DNA from 4 places in the Mixta calida genome. Region 1 is predicted to be linked to each of the others. Evidence: predicted binding sites of a transcription regulator. Region 1 holds the regulator's gene; each other region holds the start of a gene.
The links. Region 1 encodes CRP, which controls carbon source genes, mostly activating them, when cyclic AMP is high. Its sites were predicted from a motif close to ATGTGANNNNNNTCACAT; they were not measured.

Region 1 (4,215 bases):
TGCGCATGTCGATTAAAGGTCGCGCCCTGAAGCTTATACGTTAGGTAAGCGCCTCTGCGGAGGCGCTTTTTTTACCCTTTACGCAGGCGACGCGCCAGCCATTTGCCGTGGCGCGGCCGCTGGCTCCAGGCGAGAGAGGAGATGGTGTGCATCACTGAAAGGTGTTCAAGGATGCGTTTCACGTGACGTTCCATAATCGTCACCGCGCCTTCCGGCTCGCCGCCCTGACTTTCCAGAATATTGCTCTCCTGGCCCGGTCCGTCATACTCCAGCCGTTGCTGGCAGCGCTGGAGCGCAATCTCACAGGATTGCAGATAGCGCTGCGCCAGATCCGGCGGCAGCATGGTGTGTTCCCGCGCCAGAATGGTCATGGCGTTGATATGCTCGACGATAAACTGACTGTGGGTCACCCAAAGTTTCATATCGTTCAGGTAGCGGGTATTAAACGCCGGTTCCTGCATAGCCTGATTCAACGAGTTGAACAGCGCATTGTGCGCCTGATTGACGGCGACCCGTTGCCAGGCGAGCTTCTGCGGTGACGGCTCGTTGCCTAACAGCATACGCAGCGCCTCTTGATCGGCCTCCAGCGCATCGTGAGCATTCTGGCGCAGCAGGCCGCTTTGCCACTGCGGCCACAGCCAGATCATGCCGCCGAAGGCGATGCAGCAGCCCATCAGCGTATCCATCAGGCGCGGCAGCAGGAACTGCGCGCCGTTTAACGCCAGCAGCTGCAACGAGTAAACGGCGGTGACGGTAAAGCCGATGGTCGCCCAGCCGTAATATTTGCGAATAAACAGGTAGCTGATTAGGGTAATCGCCAACATCACCAGCAGTACGACCGATTCCGGCACCGAAAAGCGCAGGGTGGCGGCGGCGATGGCCAGCCCGGCCAGCGTACCGGCGGCGCGGTGCTGGATGCGCACGCGCGTGGCGCTGTAGCCGTTCTGACTGACGAACATGATAGTCATTAAAATCCACCACGGTTTCGGCACGTTAAAGGCGAGCGCTAAGGCGCTGCCGAACACCAGCATCACCGCAAAGCGCGCCGCGGTGCGCAGCGCGGCTGATTTTAGCGACAGATAGCTGCGCAGCGCCGCCAGCAGCGGCAGTCGACGTTGGCGATCCGCCATTAAATCGCGACGATAAAGCGGGCGCTGCGTGCGCAACACGCGCGCAATACGGCTGAAGTGGTAGTAGCAGAAATGGCCGACCGGATTTTCTGGATGTTGCCGGGCGATTTTTTCCAGCCCCAGCAGCGGCTTTTCCATGCTGAAACGTGACGGCAGGCGATGATAGAGCATGTCGTCCCCCAGCTCGCGCAGGCGCGCGGCGATGGTCTGCGCATTCCAGCGGATTACCGCTTCCGCATGGCTTCGCTCCACCAGCTTCTGCACCTCTTCCGGCTGATGCAGGCTGACGGCGATATGCTCCTGCAAATCGAGCGCTACCTGAAAGGCGCGCGTCAGGCGCTGGTGGCTATGGTCGCGGTTGGCCGCCAGCATATGCATCTGCTGATAACAGGTATTGATCAGATCGACCGCTTTTTGCTGGCGCGCCAGCAGCGGCGGCAGCGCCTTTTCAGGGTCGGAAAGCTGGGTCAGCAGGGTATATTTCGCTTCGCAGTAGTCGGCCAGCTCGCGATAAAGGAGGCTGAGGCTTTCACGCAGCGGCTGTTCTTTCCACAGGCGGAACCAGAACCAGTTGAACAGGCCGTACCAGAAGGTGCCGCCGATATAGAGCAGCGGCGGCGCCCAAAGGGGCATACGTCCTACCAGTCCGAGGGTAAAAATCGCGGCGATCAGCGAGGCGGGCAAAAGACGCGCGTGCAGCGGGCCGATTTCACCGGTGACTCCCAGCAGCAGCGCCATGACGAACAGCGTGGCGGGCAGCGGCACCTGTTGCAGCGAGAGCCACTGAACGAGAAGGCTGCTGAGCGCGAACAGCGAACCGCCGACGATCAGCCGCTTAAAGAAGCGTTTATGCGGCGTATCCAGACCGGCGATGTTGCAGCAGGCGGGCACCAGCGAAAACAGCAATCCTTTTTGCAAATCCCCCAGCAGCCAGCCGACGGCCACCGGTAAACAGAGCACCAGCGTCTGACGCAGTGCGTAGTTCACTTCAGGATGGTAGATAATTCTCCGCCACATCGCCACATCGCCACATCACAAAAATAAACACGGCGTGATGCGGGGGCATCACGCCGTGCGTTTAAATAAGCTTAACGTGTGCCGTAGACGACAATCGTTTTACCGTGAGCGGAGATCAGGTTTTGATCTTCCAGCATTTTCAAAATACGACCGACCGTTTCACGCGAACAGCCAACGATCTGGCCGATTTCCTGACGGGTGATTTTGATCTGCATCCCGTCGGGGTGGGTCATGGCGTCAGGCTGTTTTGCCAGGTTGAGCAGCGTCTGCGCGATGCGGCCCGTAACGTCCAGGAAAGCTAAATTGCCCACTTTCTCTGACGTAACCTGCAGGCGACGTGCCATCTGAGCGGAGAGACGCATCAGAATATCAGGGTTCACCTGAATCAACTGACGGAACTTCTTATAAGAAATTTCAGCCACTTCACAGGCGGTTTTCGCCCGCACCCATGCGCTGCGCTCCTGGCCTTCTTCGAACAGGCCAAGCTCGCCAATGAAATCACCCTGGTTGAGGTAGGAGAGGATCATCTCTTTGCCTTCTTCATCCTTAATCAGCACCGCGACCGCACCTTTTACGATGTAATAGAGCGTTTCGGCCTTTTCACCCTGGTGAATCAATGTGCTTTTCGATGGATACTTATGAATATGGCAATGTGACAGGAACCATTCGAGAGTAGGGTCTGTTTGCGGTTTGCCGAGAACCATTCGCTGTTATCCTCTGTTGTAATCGTGCCCTAAATACAGGGGGCAGTTTTCCCTGTCAGGCGTTAAAATCTTCTGGCGTTTCCTGCTGGAAATTTATTCGGGAAAATTTGGCGCGCCCAGGCGTGAAAGAGTCCCGTATTCGTTTCTTAGAACGAAAATATTACAGCTTTGTTTGTAGCACAGCTTTATCTTACTGTCTCCTGTTGTCTCGCTTCAGCTTGAGGTGAATCGGACAATTGCCGTTTAGTCATTGAAAGCGTAGGCTGGCAATGAGCTGAATTATCCGGAGAACGGTGAATATGCAGGCACGCGTAAAATGGGTAGAAGGGCTGACCTTTATGGGCGAGTCCGCCTCTGGCCATCAGATTCTGATGGATGGCAATTCCGGCGATAAATCGCCAAGTCCAATGGAGATGATTTTGCTGGCGGCCGGCGGTTGCAGCGCCGTCGATGTTGTCTCTATTTTGCAAAAGGGGCGTCACGCGGTAAGCGACTGCGAGGTCAGATTGACTTCGGAGCGCGCCGAGGAGGAGCCGCGCGTTTTTACCCATATCAACCTGCATTTTATCGTCAGCGGCAGCGGCCTGAGCGATAAGGCGGTAGCGCGCGCTGTCACACTCTCCGCCGAAAAGTATTGCACCGTAGCGATGATGCTGGGCAAAAGCGTCGCCATTACCCACAGCTATGAGCGAATCGAAACGCCCTGACAGGGTCAGTTAAACGATCTCTTTCCCTTCGATCAGCCGTTTCACCAGCGGCAGCATAATCAGCTCCATCGCCAGCCCCATTTTGCCGCCCGGCACCACCAGCGTATTGATGTGCGAAATAAACGAGCCTTGCAACATCGCCAGCAGATAGGGGAAGTCGATATCCTCCAGCCCGCGGAAATGAATCACGACAAAACTTTCATCCAGCGAAGGAATGGCGCGCGCGGCAAACGGATTAGAGGTGTCCACCGTCGGTACGCGCTGGAAGTTGATATGGGTGCGCGAGAACTGCGGTGTGATGTAGTTGATGTAATCCTCCATCGAACGCACCACCGAATCCATCACCGCCTCGCGCGAATGGCCACGCTCGCTGGTGTCGCGCACCAGTTTCTGAATCCATTCGAGGTTGACGATCGGCACGACGCCGACCAGCAGATCGACCTTTTCCGCCACGTTGTGCTGCTGGGTCACGACGCCGCCGTGCAGCCCCTCATAAAACAGAATGTCCGTCGGCTCCGGCAGCGGCTGCCAGGGGGTAAAGGTACCGGGCACCTGGTTCCACGGCACCGCTTCATCGTAGGTATGCAGATATTTACGCGACTGGCCGCGGCCGCTTTCGCCATATTCGACGAAGGTCTGCTCCAGCAGGCCGAAATC
Region 2 (4,215 bases), 1.7 Mb from region 1:
CCTCATAGACGCCCGCCGCCACGGCGGCAAAGATCGCCGCGCCGAGGGCGCAGCACTCATCGGAGGCGACGATATCCAGCGGACGGTTCATTACGTCGCAGCAGACCTGCATGATGGCGGGGGATTTACGGGCGATGCCGCCCAGCGTCAGGATGTTCTCCACCGGGATCTGCTGCTGCTCGAAACATTCCATAATGGCGCGCGCGCCGAAGGCGGTGGCGGCGATAAAGCCGCCGAACAGCGTCGGCGCGTCGGTGCCGAGGTTCAGGTCGGTAATCACCCCTTTCAGACGCTGATTGGCGAAGGGAGTGCGGCGGCCGTTAAACCAGTCCAGCACCACCGGCAGATGATCGAGCTGCGGATTCGCTACCCAGGCGTCGGTCAATTGGCGCAGCAGATCCTGCGACAGCGCATCGAGCTGCGGCTTCAGTTCCGGCTGCTGCTGCGCCGCCAGCTGTAAAGGCCAGTTAAGCAGGCGGCTGAACCAGGCGTACATATCGCCGAACGCCGACTGGCCCGCTTCCAGGCCGATGGCGTCGGGCGTCACGCTGCCGTCCACCTGGCCGCAGATGCCTTCGATGGCGCGCGTGCCGACGCGCTCCGCGTCGGCGATCAGAATGTCGCAGGTCGAGGTGCCGATCACTTTCACCAGCGTATAGGGCTGCGCGCCGGCGCCGACCGCGCCCATATGACAATCGAAGGCGCCGCCGGAGAGGATAACGTCGGTAGAGAGGCCGAGGCGCATCGCCCACTCTTCAGTGAGAGTGCCGACCGGCTTTTCAGCGGTAAAGGTGTCATTGAACAGCGGATAGTCGAGCTGCGTCGTCAGCAGCGGATCGAGTGCGTTGAAAAACGCCGCCGGCGGCAGGCCGTCCCACTGCGGATGCCACAGCGATTTATGTCCGGCGGCGCAGCGGCCGCGGCGGATAGCGGCGGGCGCGGTGGTGCCGCTCAGCAAGGCGGGCACCCAGTCGCACAGTTCGATCCAGGAGACGGCGGCGTCGCGCACCGCCGCATCGGTGCGTGAGACATGGAGAATTTTCGCCCAGAACCATTCGGAGGAGTAAACGCCGCCGATATAGCGCGAATAGTCCTCAAAGCGGCCGCTGCGGCAGAGCTGGTTGATCTCCTCCGCCTCCTCAATGGCGGTGTGATCTTTCCACAGCACAAACATCGCGTTTGGGTTGTCGGCGAATTCAGGACGCAGCGCCAGCACGTTGCCGTCGCGGTCGACAGGCGCCGGGGTGGAGCCGGTGGAATCGACGCCGATGCCGACCACCGCCGCGCGCTGCTCTGCGCTCAGACGCGACACCACGCCGCGAATCGCTTTCTCCAGCGCTTCAATATAGTCCAGCGGGTGATGACGAAACTGGCTTATCTGCGGCACCGAGTAGCGTCCCGCCATCCAGCGCGTATAAGGCGCCACCTCTTTCTGTAGTTCTTCGCCGCTTTGGCAGTCTACCGCCAGGGCGCGAACCGAATCGCTGCCAAAGTCCAGACCAATCGTTATGGCACCAGCACGCATTCGGGCTCTCCTGTTAATGAACAATCGCAGGCTCTAACAGTAAAAAGCACACCGTTTTTCGGTTAGCCCTGGGCGGCTGCAAATATGCACTTTTCTGCCATCGTCATGGGTTATGTGAACTCGGTCAAAAGTTAACTTAAGGTTAAAATCGCTGAATCTATGGACATTTTTGCTGTTGTTTTACGATGTGATACCGCTCTACATTTCGCGTGACGTTTCCCGCTAAAACTAGCCCAGCGTTTGCTCAGGTAATACGCAATCACTGCGCTAATTATCTGATTTGTGGTTTTTGAAGCGCTTTTCATCCGATTGGTACCGTTTACACCGTTTCGTTGCGCACAACGAAAAAACAACACTGCGCCGGAGAGCATCATGCACAAATTCACTAAAGCGTTAGCCGCCGTTGGACTGGCTGCCGTTATGTCACAATCCGCTATCGCCGAAACCATGAAATTAGGCTTCCTGGTGAAACAGCCGGAAGAGCCCTGGTTCCAGACCGAATGGAAGTTCGCTGATAAGGCGGGCAAGGATCTCGGCTTTGAGGTGATCAAAATCGCCGTGCCGGACGGCGAAAAAACGCTGAACGCCATCGACAGCCTGGCGGCCAGCGGCGCGAAGGGCTTCGTTATCTGTACGCCGGACCCGAAACTCGGCTCGGCGATCATGGCGAAAGCGCGCAGCTACGACCTGAAGGTGATCGCGGTGGACGATCAGTTCGTCACCGCCAAAGGCAAGCCGATGGAAACCGTGCCGCTGGTGATGATGGCGGCGACCAAAATCGGCGAGCGCCAGGGCCAGGAACTCTATAAGGAGATGCAGAAGCGCGGCTGGGATGTGAAAAACTCAGCGGTGATGGCGATCACCGCCAACGAGCTGGACACCGCGCGTCGCCGCACCTCCGGTTCGATTGAGGCGCTGAAGGCGGCGGGCTTCCCGGAAAAACAGATCTATCAGGTGCCGACCAAATCAAACGATATCCCCGGCGCGTTTGACGCCGCCAACTCGCTGCTGGTGCAGCATCCTGAAGTGAAGCACTGGCTGATCGTCGGCATGAACGACAACACCGTGCTGGGCGGCGTGCGCGCTTCCGAAGGGCAGGGATTCAAGGCGCCGGACGTGATCGGCATCGGCATCAACGGCGTCGACGCCATCAGCGAACTCTCCAAAGGCCAGGCGACCGGCTTCTACGGCTCGCTGCTGCCCAGCCCGGACGTTCACGGCTATAAGAGCATTCAGATGCTCTATAACTGGACGACCAAAGGCGAAGAGCCGGCGAAATTCACCGAAGTCACCGACGTGGTGCTGATCACCCGCGACAACTTTAAAGCCGAGCTGGCGAAAAAAGGGCTGATGTAAGCCGTTCCGACACCGTTGGGCGCGACGCGCCCGTTTAATCACGCGCCGGTTCGCCGGCGTCTATTATGAACAGGCAATGCGGAGTCACCATGAACACTGATTCAGCCTTTCTGTCGTTTCATGGCATCAGTAAAACCTTTCCCGGCGTGAAGGCGCTACAGGATATCAGCTTTCACTGTCGCGCTGGCGAAGTGCATGCGCTGATGGGCGAGAACGGCGCCGGGAAATCGACGCTGCTGAAAATCCTGAGCGGCAGCTATCAGCCAAGCGGCGGCACTATCCAGATCCAGGGGCGGCCGGTCAGTTTCGGTCATACCACCGACGCGCTTAATGCTGGCGTCGCCATCATCTACCAGGAGCTGCATCTGGTGCCGGAGATGAGCGTGGCGGAAAACATCTATCTCGGTCAGCTGCCGCAGCGCGGCGGGCTGGTGAATCGCAAACTGCTGCGCTACGAAGCGGGGCTACAGCTAAAAAACTTAGGGATGGATATCGATCCTGATACCCCGCTGAAATACCTTTCGCTCGGCCAGTGGCAGATGGTGGAGATCGCCAAGGCGCTGGCGCGCAACGCCAAAATTATCGCCTTTGACGAGCCGACCAGCTCGCTGTCGGCACGCGAAATCGAACAGCTGTTCCGCGTTATCCGCCAGCTGCGCGCCGAAGGAAGGGTGGTGCTCTATGTCTCGCACCGTATGGAGGAGATCTTCGCCCTCAGCGACGCGATTACCGTGTTTAAAGATGGCCGCTATGTGCGCACCTTCGACGACGTGCCGAACACCAGCCACGACATGCTGGTGCAGGCGATGGTCGGACGCGATCTGGGCGATGTTTACGGCTACGCCCCGCGCGAACATGGGCCGGTGCGTTTGCAGCTGGAGGGCGTGCATGCGGTTGGTGTCAGAACACCGGTATCGCTCAGCGTGCGCGCTGGCGAAATTGTCGGGCTGTTCGGCCTGGTCGGAGCCGGGCGCAGCGAGCTGATGAAAGGGCTGTTCGGCGCCACGCGCCTGAAGGCGGGCCGCGTGCTGCTCGACGGCCAGCCGCTGGCCATCAGCGAACCCTCTGACGCCATTCGCGCCGGAATTATGCTCTGCCCGGAAGACCGCAAAGCGGACGGCATTATTCCGGTGCATTCGGTGCGCGACAATATCAACATTTCCGCGCGCCGCAATAACCTGACGGCAGGCTGCCTGATCGATCACCGCTGGGAGTCGCACAACGCCGACAAACATATCCGTTCGCTGAATATTAAAACGCCCACCGCCGATCAGCTGATCATGAATCTCTCTGGCGGCAACCAGCAGAAGGCGATCCTCGGCCGCTGGCTGTCG
Region 3 (4,215 bases), 250 kb from region 1:
TTACTGAATAGCCATATTCAGCCTAATCGCATTGATCTATGCTTTAGGCACCTCAGGGCGGCAGCCTCGCTGCCTGAACAAATAGATAATTCGTTAATTTACAGGAGTAAACGCTATGGCGACCGGAGTTTCCCGCGTCTGGATGCGCCTGTGGCTGCCGTTGGCGGCCCTGTTGGTCATCTTTCAACTTACCGGCTGCGGTGATAAAGAGGGTGAACAGCGTAAGGCTTTTAGTGACTTTTTACAGAATACCGTGATGCGCAGCGGTGAACGCCTGCCGGCGCTCAGTGAAGATCAGAAGCAGCGCTTTGGCAATTACACCAGTGACTACGCCATCATTTATGATTTTTCGCAGCAGGTGAACAAAGCGGTGGATCAGGGTCTGCGTCCGGTGGTAGACGAGCTTTCCGCCATTCGTCTGCCGCAAGACTACCTGACGCGCCGCGACGCGCTGCGCCAGGCGAGTGGCTCGCTCAGCGTGTTGACGCAGCAGATTCAGAACGCTAAGACTCAGGCCGACAGCAGCAAGGCGGCGCTGAAACAGCCGGATGATTTAAAAGCGGTATATGACCGCGTTTATACCAAAGTGGTGACCCAGCCTGCGGCGTCGCTGATGCCGCTGCTGCCAGCGCTGCAATCGCTGAGCCAGGATGTGGTGCAGACTGGCGATTTCCTGCAACAGCAGGGCGATCGGGTCACCTTTAACGACAATGGCGTGCAGTTCCCGACGCAGGAGCAGGCGAGCCAGTACAATACGTTGATGAGCAACGTATCGGCCAAAGCACAGGCGCTGACGCAGGCGCAGAGCGCAGTGCAGGGCGGCTTCCAGTAACACAGAGCGGGTGTCGCAGGGATTATCCTGGCGCCCGTTTCTTCCTACGCTTTCTCTGCGGCTGTCCCGTTATCGCTACTTTTCAACCTGAGGTTGCCCATTTCCCGCGCTCGTTATTCCCTTTACCCGGCTTTACCGGTACTTGTCTCGCTTCTTTCATTAGCCATGCACCGATGATCGCTTTCCCGCTTCACTTTCTCCGGTGCGATTAACCTCCCCTGCTGCGCTGTTTACTGCTTTCGACGCGGCGTTATCTCTTCTGCAAAAAAGCGCCGCGCGACGCGCCGTTTCCGGTCCAGGCAAAAATGTGATCTGGCGCATTTTCGACCAAAAGTTTATTGTGATATTCGTCACATTTTTGAAACAAACCACCACATGAAAAATGTGATTAATATCACATTCCATTCCCCTGTCTCGCCGCTAATTTCGCCATTCCTGTTTTCAATAAGGGCTTTTCTGTGATCTTAATCACCAAATATGGTCCGATAACCTACCTCTAATTGTGATCTTTATCACTTCGAGGCGCTCACTACGCAGCGTCATAATCGCGTGCTAGAGTCCGCCTGCATACAGTAATCCGACGGCGCCTCGCCGTAGCGTCTTAACAAAATCACGCGCTCTCTTATTTGTCAGCGCGTAACAATAAGAGGTGTGTTTTTATGTCCTCATCTGTCAAGGTCAAGGTTCAAAGCTTTGGTCGTTTTCTAAGCAATATGGTGATGCCGAATATCGGCGCCTTTATCGCCTGGGGCATCATCACCGCCCTGTTTATTCCTACCGGCTGGCTGCCGAACGAAACGCTGGCGAAGCTGGTCGGCCCGATGATCACCTACCTGCTGCCGCTGCTGATCGGTTATACCGGCGGACGTCTGGTCGGCGGCGATCGCGGCGGCGTGGTGGGCGCGATTACCACCATGGGCGTGATCGTTGGCGCGGATATGCCGATGTTCCTCGGTTCGATGATTGCCGGTCCGCTGGGCGGCTGGGCGATCAAAACCTTTGACCGCGCGGTAGACGGCAAAATCAAAAGCGGCTTCGAGATGCTGGTCAACAACTTCTCGGCGGGCATCATCGGTATGCTGCTGGCGATTCTGGCGTTCCTCGCCATCGGTCCGCTGGTGGAAGGCCTCTCCCATATTCTCGCCGCGGGCGTGAATATCATGGTGCAGAACAACCTGCTGCCTCTGACCTCGATTTTCGTTGAACCGGCGAAGATTCTGTTCCTGAACAACGCCATCAACCACGGCATCTTCTCGCCTCTGGGCATCCAGCAGGCCAGCGAAGCCGGCAAATCCATTTTCTTCCTGATTGAAGCCAACCCAGGCCCGGGCATGGGCGTGCTGGTCGCCTATATGTTCTTTGGCCGCGGCAACGCGAAACAGTCAGCGAGCGGTGCGGCCATTATCCACTTCCTTGGCGGCATCCATGAAATCTACTTCCCGTATGTGCTGATGGCGCCGCGCCTGCTGATCGCCGTGATTCTCGGCGGCATGACCGGCGTCTTCACCCTGACGCTGCTGAACGGCGGTCTGGTTTCTCCTGCTTCTCCTGGCTCTATTCTGGCGGTGCTGGCCATGACGCCGAAAGGCGCCTACTTCGCCAATATCGCGGCGATCGTCGCGGCTTTCGCCGTCTCCTTCGTGGTTTCCGCCGTACTGCTGAAAACCAGTAAAGTAAAAGACGAAGACGATATCGAAGCGGCCACTCGTCGCATGCAGGATATGAAAGCGCAGTCTAAAGGCCAGGCGGGCGCGCCTGCCGCGGCCAGCGCCGGTCTGAACGGCGATTTAAGCCACGTGCGTAAAATCATCGTCGCCTGTGACGCCGGTATGGGCTCCAGCGCCATGGGCGCTGGCGTGCTGCGTAAGAAAGTGCAGGACGCGGGACTGACGCAGATCTCCGTCACCAATACCGCTATCAACGCCTTGCCGGGCGACGTCGACCTGGTGATCACGCATCGCGATCTCACCGAACGCGCCATGCGCCAGGCGCCGCATGCGCAGCATATCTCGCTGAATAACTTCCTCGACAGCGGTCTTTATAGCGACCTGACCTCGCGTCTGGTAGACGCGCAGCGCAGCGTGGAACACCGTGAAAAGGTTAACGCGGCCCTGAGCGACAGCTTTGAGAGCAACAACGAGCATCTGTTTAAGCTGGGCGCCAGCAACGTATTCCTCGGCCAGCAGGCCGCCAGCAAAGAAGAGGCGATCCGCTTCGCCGGTGAGCAGCTGGTGAAAGGCGGTTATGTTGAGCCAGAATATGTCGACGCGATGCTGGAACGTGAGAAACTGACGCCGACCTACCTGGGTGAATCCATCGCGGTGCCGCACGGTACGGTTGAAGCGAAAGATCGCGTGCTAAAAACCGGCGTGGTGTTCTGTCAGTATCCGCGAGGCGTGCGCTTCGGCGAAGAGGAAGATGACATCGCCCGTCTGGTGATCGGCATCGCCGCTCGCAATAACGAGCACATCCAGGTCATCACCAGCCTGACCAACGCGCTGGATGACGAAAGCGTAATTGCGCGTCTCGCCACCACCAACAGCGTGCAGGAAGTGCTGGATCTGCTTACCGGTCAGCCAGCCTGATCTGACGCATACGCTGAGGGGCCGCTCTGCCCGGCCCTTCTTCGGGCAAGGTGGACTTGCCCCTTTCTCTTTTTTTGAAGGTTATCGCAACGATGAAAGCATTACATTTCGGCGCCGGTAATATCGGTCGTGGTTTTATCGGCAAGCTGCTGGCGGACGCTGGCATTGAACTGGTGTTTGCCGACGTTAATCAGGCGGTGCTGGACGCGCTGAACGCCCGTCACCAGTACCCGGTGCATGTGGTCGGCGAGCAGGCGCAGGTAGACACGGTGACCGGCGTCAGCGCCGTCAACAGCACCAGCGAAGAGGTGATTACGCTGATCGCCGAGGTTGATATCGTTACCACGGCGGTTGGCCCGCAAATCCTCGCGCGTATCGCTGACAGCATCGCGCGCGGCCTGGCCAAACGCAGTGATAGCGCTAATACCCGCCCGTTAAACATTATCGCCTGTGAAAATATGGTGCGCGGCACCAGTCAGCTGAAAGCGCATGTGCTGGCCGCGTTGCCGGAGCAGTATCACGCCTGGGTCGAGGAGCATGTCGGCTTCGTCGATTCCGCCGTTGACCGCATCGTGCCGCCGGGCGAAGCGGGCAGCAGCGATCCGCTGGAAGTGACCGTCGAGACCTTCAGTGAGTGGATCGTCGATAAAACCCAATTTAAAGGCGAACTGCCCGCCATTCCGGGCATGGAGCTGACTGATAATCTGATGGCGTTCGTCGAGCGCAAACTGTTTACGTTGAATACCGGCCATGCGATCACCGCTTATCTGGGCCAGCTGGCGGGGCACCAAACCATCC
Region 4 (4,215 bases), 1.8 Mb from region 1:
CCGACCTCGGAGCTGGCCTCGCACTTTCAGTCGCACAGCGTGCGCAAACAGCTGACCAACGGCGCGGATCGGGTAATCATGCACTGCCACGCCACCAACTTTATGGCGCTGAGCTATGTGGTGGAGCTGGACTCGGCGCGCTTTACCCGGCTGCTGTGGGAAGGCAGTACCGAGTGCCTGGTGGTGTTTCCCGACGGCGTCGGCATCGTGCCCTGGATGGTACCCGGCACCGACGAGATAGGCGACGCCACCGCGCAGCAGATGCAGTCTCACAGTCTGGTGATGTGGCCTTTCCACGGCATCTTCGGCGCCGGGCCGACGCTGGATGAGACCTTCGGCCTGATCGATACTGCCGAGAAGTCGTCCGAGGTACTGGTGAAGGTGATATCGATGGGCGGTCTGCGCCAGAGCATCACCACCGAACAGCTGATCGCGCTGGGGAAACGCTTTAACGTTAACCCGTGGCAGGCGGCACTGGACACGGGGCCGGCTCATGTTGCGTAAAGCCTTTGTGATGCAGGTCTACCCGCACTGTCATCAAGCCTATCAGCAGCGGCATTCGCCTATTTGGCCGGAACTGGAGCAAACGTTAAAGGAACATGGCGCGCATCACTACAGCATTTTTCTCGATGAGCGCCGCAGCCTGCTGTTTGCCTGTGTGGAAATAGAATCAGAGGCGCGCTGGGAAGCGGTGGCGCAGACAGAGGTGTGTCAGCGCTGGTGGGCGTCAATGCGCGAGCTGATGCCTGCGAACCCTGATAACAGCCCGGTAAGCCAGCCGTTAAAAGAAGTTTTTTATCTGGCGTAGCGCTGACGCGCCTGGCTTGAAACGTTGGCCGGCAACCCACCCGCATGCTGAAAAGCGATACGGAGAGGGGCGTAGCACAGGGATGCAGCGGAACCGGCGAGGCTGAAATAAAAGAGGGCGGATATTACTATCCGCCCTCTTTAGGTTTATCAGCCGTTGCTGCGCAGTTGCGGATAGCGACGGAAGATGAAAATGCACCAGAACAGCGCCAGCAGCCCGATGATCGCGCCAACGTTGCCGACATCCGCCATCTTAAAGTGCAGGCTCACCTGGTTTCCGAGCAGCGCACCCGCGCCGATGCCGATATTGTAGATGCCGGAAAACAGCGACATCGCCACGTCGGTGGCGTCCGGCGCCAGCGACAGCACGCGCACCTGCATCGCCAGGCCGATGGTCATCATGCCCATGCCCCAGATAATGCACAGCACCGACACCGCGAACGGATGCACCGCCGCGAACAGCAGCAGTCCCATACAGAGCGTAATCAAGCCGATAGCGCTCAGCAGCAGCGCGGAAGGAAACTTATTGCCCAGCACGCTAAAGATAATGCTGCCCACAATGCCCGCAGAGCCGAAGATCAACAGCAGGAAGGTGGTGAAGTTCTCGCCCTGAGAAGCGATGATCTGCATAAACGGCTCGATATAGCTGTAGGCGGTGTAGTGTGCCGTCACCACCAGCGTCACCAGCAGATACATGCTGACCAGGGCCGGGCGCTTAAACAGCATCGGCACGCTGCTGAGCGAACCGGTATGCTCGCTGGGCAGCTTCGGCAGCAGCTTAATCAGCATCAGCATCAGCACCAGCGCCGAAGCGCCAATCATGCCAAAGGTGATGCGCCATCCCAGATACTGACCAATAATGCGGCCAATCGGCACGCCTAACACCATTGCCAGCGCGGTACCGGTCGCCAGCATACTCAGCGCCTGGGTTTTTTTACCAGCGGGGGCGACGCGGATCGCCAGCGAGGCGGTGATGGACCAGAATACCGCATGCGCCAGCGCAATGCCGATGCGTGACGCCACCAGCACCCAAAAATTCCACGCCATCAGCGACAGAATATGGCTCAGGGTAAAGATGATAAAAATGCCTGTCAGCAGCAGTCGACGCTCCATATTGCGCGTCGCCAGCATCAGCGGCAGCGACATTAGCGCCACCACCCAGGCGTAAATAGTCAGCATTACACCGACTTCCGGCGTTTTCATTGAGAATGAGGCGGCGATATCAGAAAGCAGACCCACCGGCACAAATTCAGTGGTGTTAAAAATAAAAGCTGCCACAGCCAGAAGGACAACGCGTAGCCAGGCCGTTTTGCGGGATACAGGTGTTTGCATGGGATTAAATCAATGCCAGACGCTAAAACAGTAAACAGGATTGATGCATTTATCACCAAAGAGTGATGTGCATCACATTTGTGGTCTATTGTGGTCGATTTATAGCAAGAGCGAAACAGGGAGGTTAAAAAAATTATCGTCCATTGCAGGCGCATAGCAGCGCCGCGTCTTCAGAAAGCTGGACAGATAAGCTTCATTCACGTGCTTTCAGGCGCCGCGCACTGGCTTAACGGCGCGGCGCTGGCGTGTTAAGAACGGGTTTTAACAGGAGAACTGGAGCGCAGAGGGCAGTGCGATCTTTCTTGTCGATTTCTTAATCGGGCGTTGGCCGCAGTTTTCGCAAATTTCAGCTTGCGGATAGTATTTGCGCGCCTGCTTTACTGCATCCAGCTGGGCGTAAAATGTGCCGAGAAAAAAACGATTTTCTAATGGCGGCAAGCGAGAGCAGTTGGCGGTATGTACCAGATGAATACGCGCCATCCCCGCTTTCTTATTAACATAATAGTAATTAGCCATCTTCAACCCCTTTGCTGTGAAATAAATTGCAACATAATGATTTTAATATAGCGGATTTCTACAAAATGCCAATTGCCGTTATTTTTCAGCGAAAAAAAGAGAAGCAGAAAGCTTTTTTGATGATAATAATTTTAATAATAACAAAGATTTAATTTATTCTGGTTGGTGAGGATGAGACGGTTAGCAAAAATGATAACTAATCACTCCTGGCGTCCCATAAAATAAAATCAACGACACGAAGAAACATTTTCAAATTATTCGAATGATTATAGTTTTGATATTCAGAATTTATGAGTAAGTAGCAATTTATTCCTCGCGCTGTGAATAACTGAAATAAAAGGCCGGAATAACCCGGCCCCGATCTTTATTCCAGCGGCGCCGTGGTTTGCCGGCACGGAACGGCGAAGATACGGCGCGACCAGAGCGTATGCGCCACCAGCGCCAGCATCAGCAGCCACTCTGCTGCCAGGGTTGCCAGCACCGCATGGCGATAGTCGCCCTGCAGCAGCATCTGCGTAAATACCGATCCCAGCACCATCGGCCCCATGCCAAAGACCGCCTGCTGCACCGTCGACAGCGTAGCGCTGCCCGCGCCTGCGTAGTCGCGCGGCACGTCGGCCATGCCGATACGATAAAAGGTACTGACGATCAGCGCCTGCCCGCCGCCGATCACCAGCGTGGCGGGCATCAGGATAAGTACGCCGATCGTTGCCCAGCCGTAGTAAAAGGTCGCCATCAGCAGCAGCAGACCGCTCATCTGAATCGCACAACCCAGCAGCAGGGTGGCGCGCTTACCCAGATGCTCCACAATGCGGGTCGAGCTAATCGAGACCAGGAAATAGGCGGCGCCGAGCGCGATAAAGGCGTTGCCGGAAGAAAAGGCGCTCATGCCAGCGCCCGACTGCAACGTCAGCGCGACGGCGAACATAAAGCCGCTCCAGCAGCTGAAGAACAGCACCGCCAGGCTGATGCCGAAACGCATGCTGGGCAACCGTAGCAGTAGCGGCGGCAACAGCGGGGCGCCGCCGCGTTTTTCCAGCGCGACTTCGGTACGCCACAGCTGGAGTAATAGCAGTGGAAACAGCGCCAGCAGCAGCAGGCATGGCCACGTCCAGTGCAGCACCGGCCCCAGCGCCAGCGCGACCATCAGGCTGCCCGTCGCGCCCGCCAGCAGTAGCGTGCCGGCGATATCTAACGGCAGCGGCTCAGGATTGCGGGTTTCAGGAATAAAGCGTCGCGCCGTCAGCAGAATCGCCAGGCAAACCGGCAGGTTGATAAGGAAAACGCTGCGCCAGCCGTAACCCGCCACGTTCGCGCCAATCAAAAAGCCGCCCATCACCTGACCGATAATGAAAGCCAGCCCGCCAATACCGCCGTAAAGCCCGATCGCGCGGGCATGAGCGCGTCCATGAAGGGTGACGTGCAGCGTAGCGAGGATCTGCGGCACCACCAGCGCCGCGCCTGCGCCCTGTAACGCCCGCGCCAGCAAAAGCGTTTTCACATCGGTCGCCACGCCGCACAGCAGCGAAGCGACGGCAAACAGCCACACGCCGGTAATAA

Region 2: C2E16_RS10145 (arabinose ABC transporter substrate-binding protein) is a predicted target of CRP. The motif match lies at 1,638-1,655, and genes of this name have one in related genera.
Region 3: C2E16_RS00915 (PTS mannitol transporter subunit IICBA) is a predicted target of CRP. The motif match lies at 1,333-1,350, and genes of this name have one in related genera.
Region 4: C2E16_RS10615 (sugar transporter) is a predicted target of CRP. The motif match lies at 2,200-2,217, and genes of this name have one in related genera.

The regions. Positions count from the first base shown of each region.
Region 1 covers NZ_CP026378.1:446,766-450,980, forward strand. Annotated here, with positions in the region: gene C2E16_RS01975 (YccS/YhfK family putative transporter) at 72-2,147, opposite strand; gene crp (cAMP-activated global transcriptional regulator CRP) at 2,219-2,851, opposite strand; gene C2E16_RS01985 (OsmC family protein) at 3,151-3,558, shown strand; gene C2E16_RS01990 (phosphoribulokinase) at 3,568-4,215, opposite strand, start outside.
Region 2 covers NZ_CP026378.1:2,139,009-2,143,223, forward strand. Annotated here, with positions in the region: gene C2E16_RS10140 (ribulokinase) at 1-1,525, opposite strand, end outside; gene C2E16_RS10145 (arabinose ABC transporter substrate-binding protein) at 1,898-2,881, shown strand; gene araG (L-arabinose ABC transporter ATP-binding protein AraG) at 2,971-4,215, shown strand, end outside.
Region 3 covers NZ_CP026378.1:196,231-200,445, reverse strand. Annotated here, with positions in the region: gene C2E16_RS00920 (DUF3053 domain-containing protein) at 116-832, shown strand; gene C2E16_RS20485 (hypothetical protein) at 992-1,237, opposite strand; gene C2E16_RS00915 (PTS mannitol transporter subunit IICBA) at 1,492-3,417, shown strand; gene mtlD (mannitol-1-phosphate 5-dehydrogenase) at 3,510-4,215, shown strand, end outside.
Region 4 covers NZ_CP026378.1:2,245,180-2,249,394, reverse strand. Annotated here, with positions in the region: gene rhaD (rhamnulose-1-phosphate aldolase) at 1-504, shown strand, start outside; gene rhaM (L-rhamnose mutarotase) at 494-808, shown strand; gene C2E16_RS10615 (sugar transporter) at 958-2,139, opposite strand; gene C2E16_RS10610 (hypothetical protein) at 2,401-2,655, opposite strand; gene C2E16_RS10605 (MFS transporter) at 3,020-4,215, opposite strand, start outside.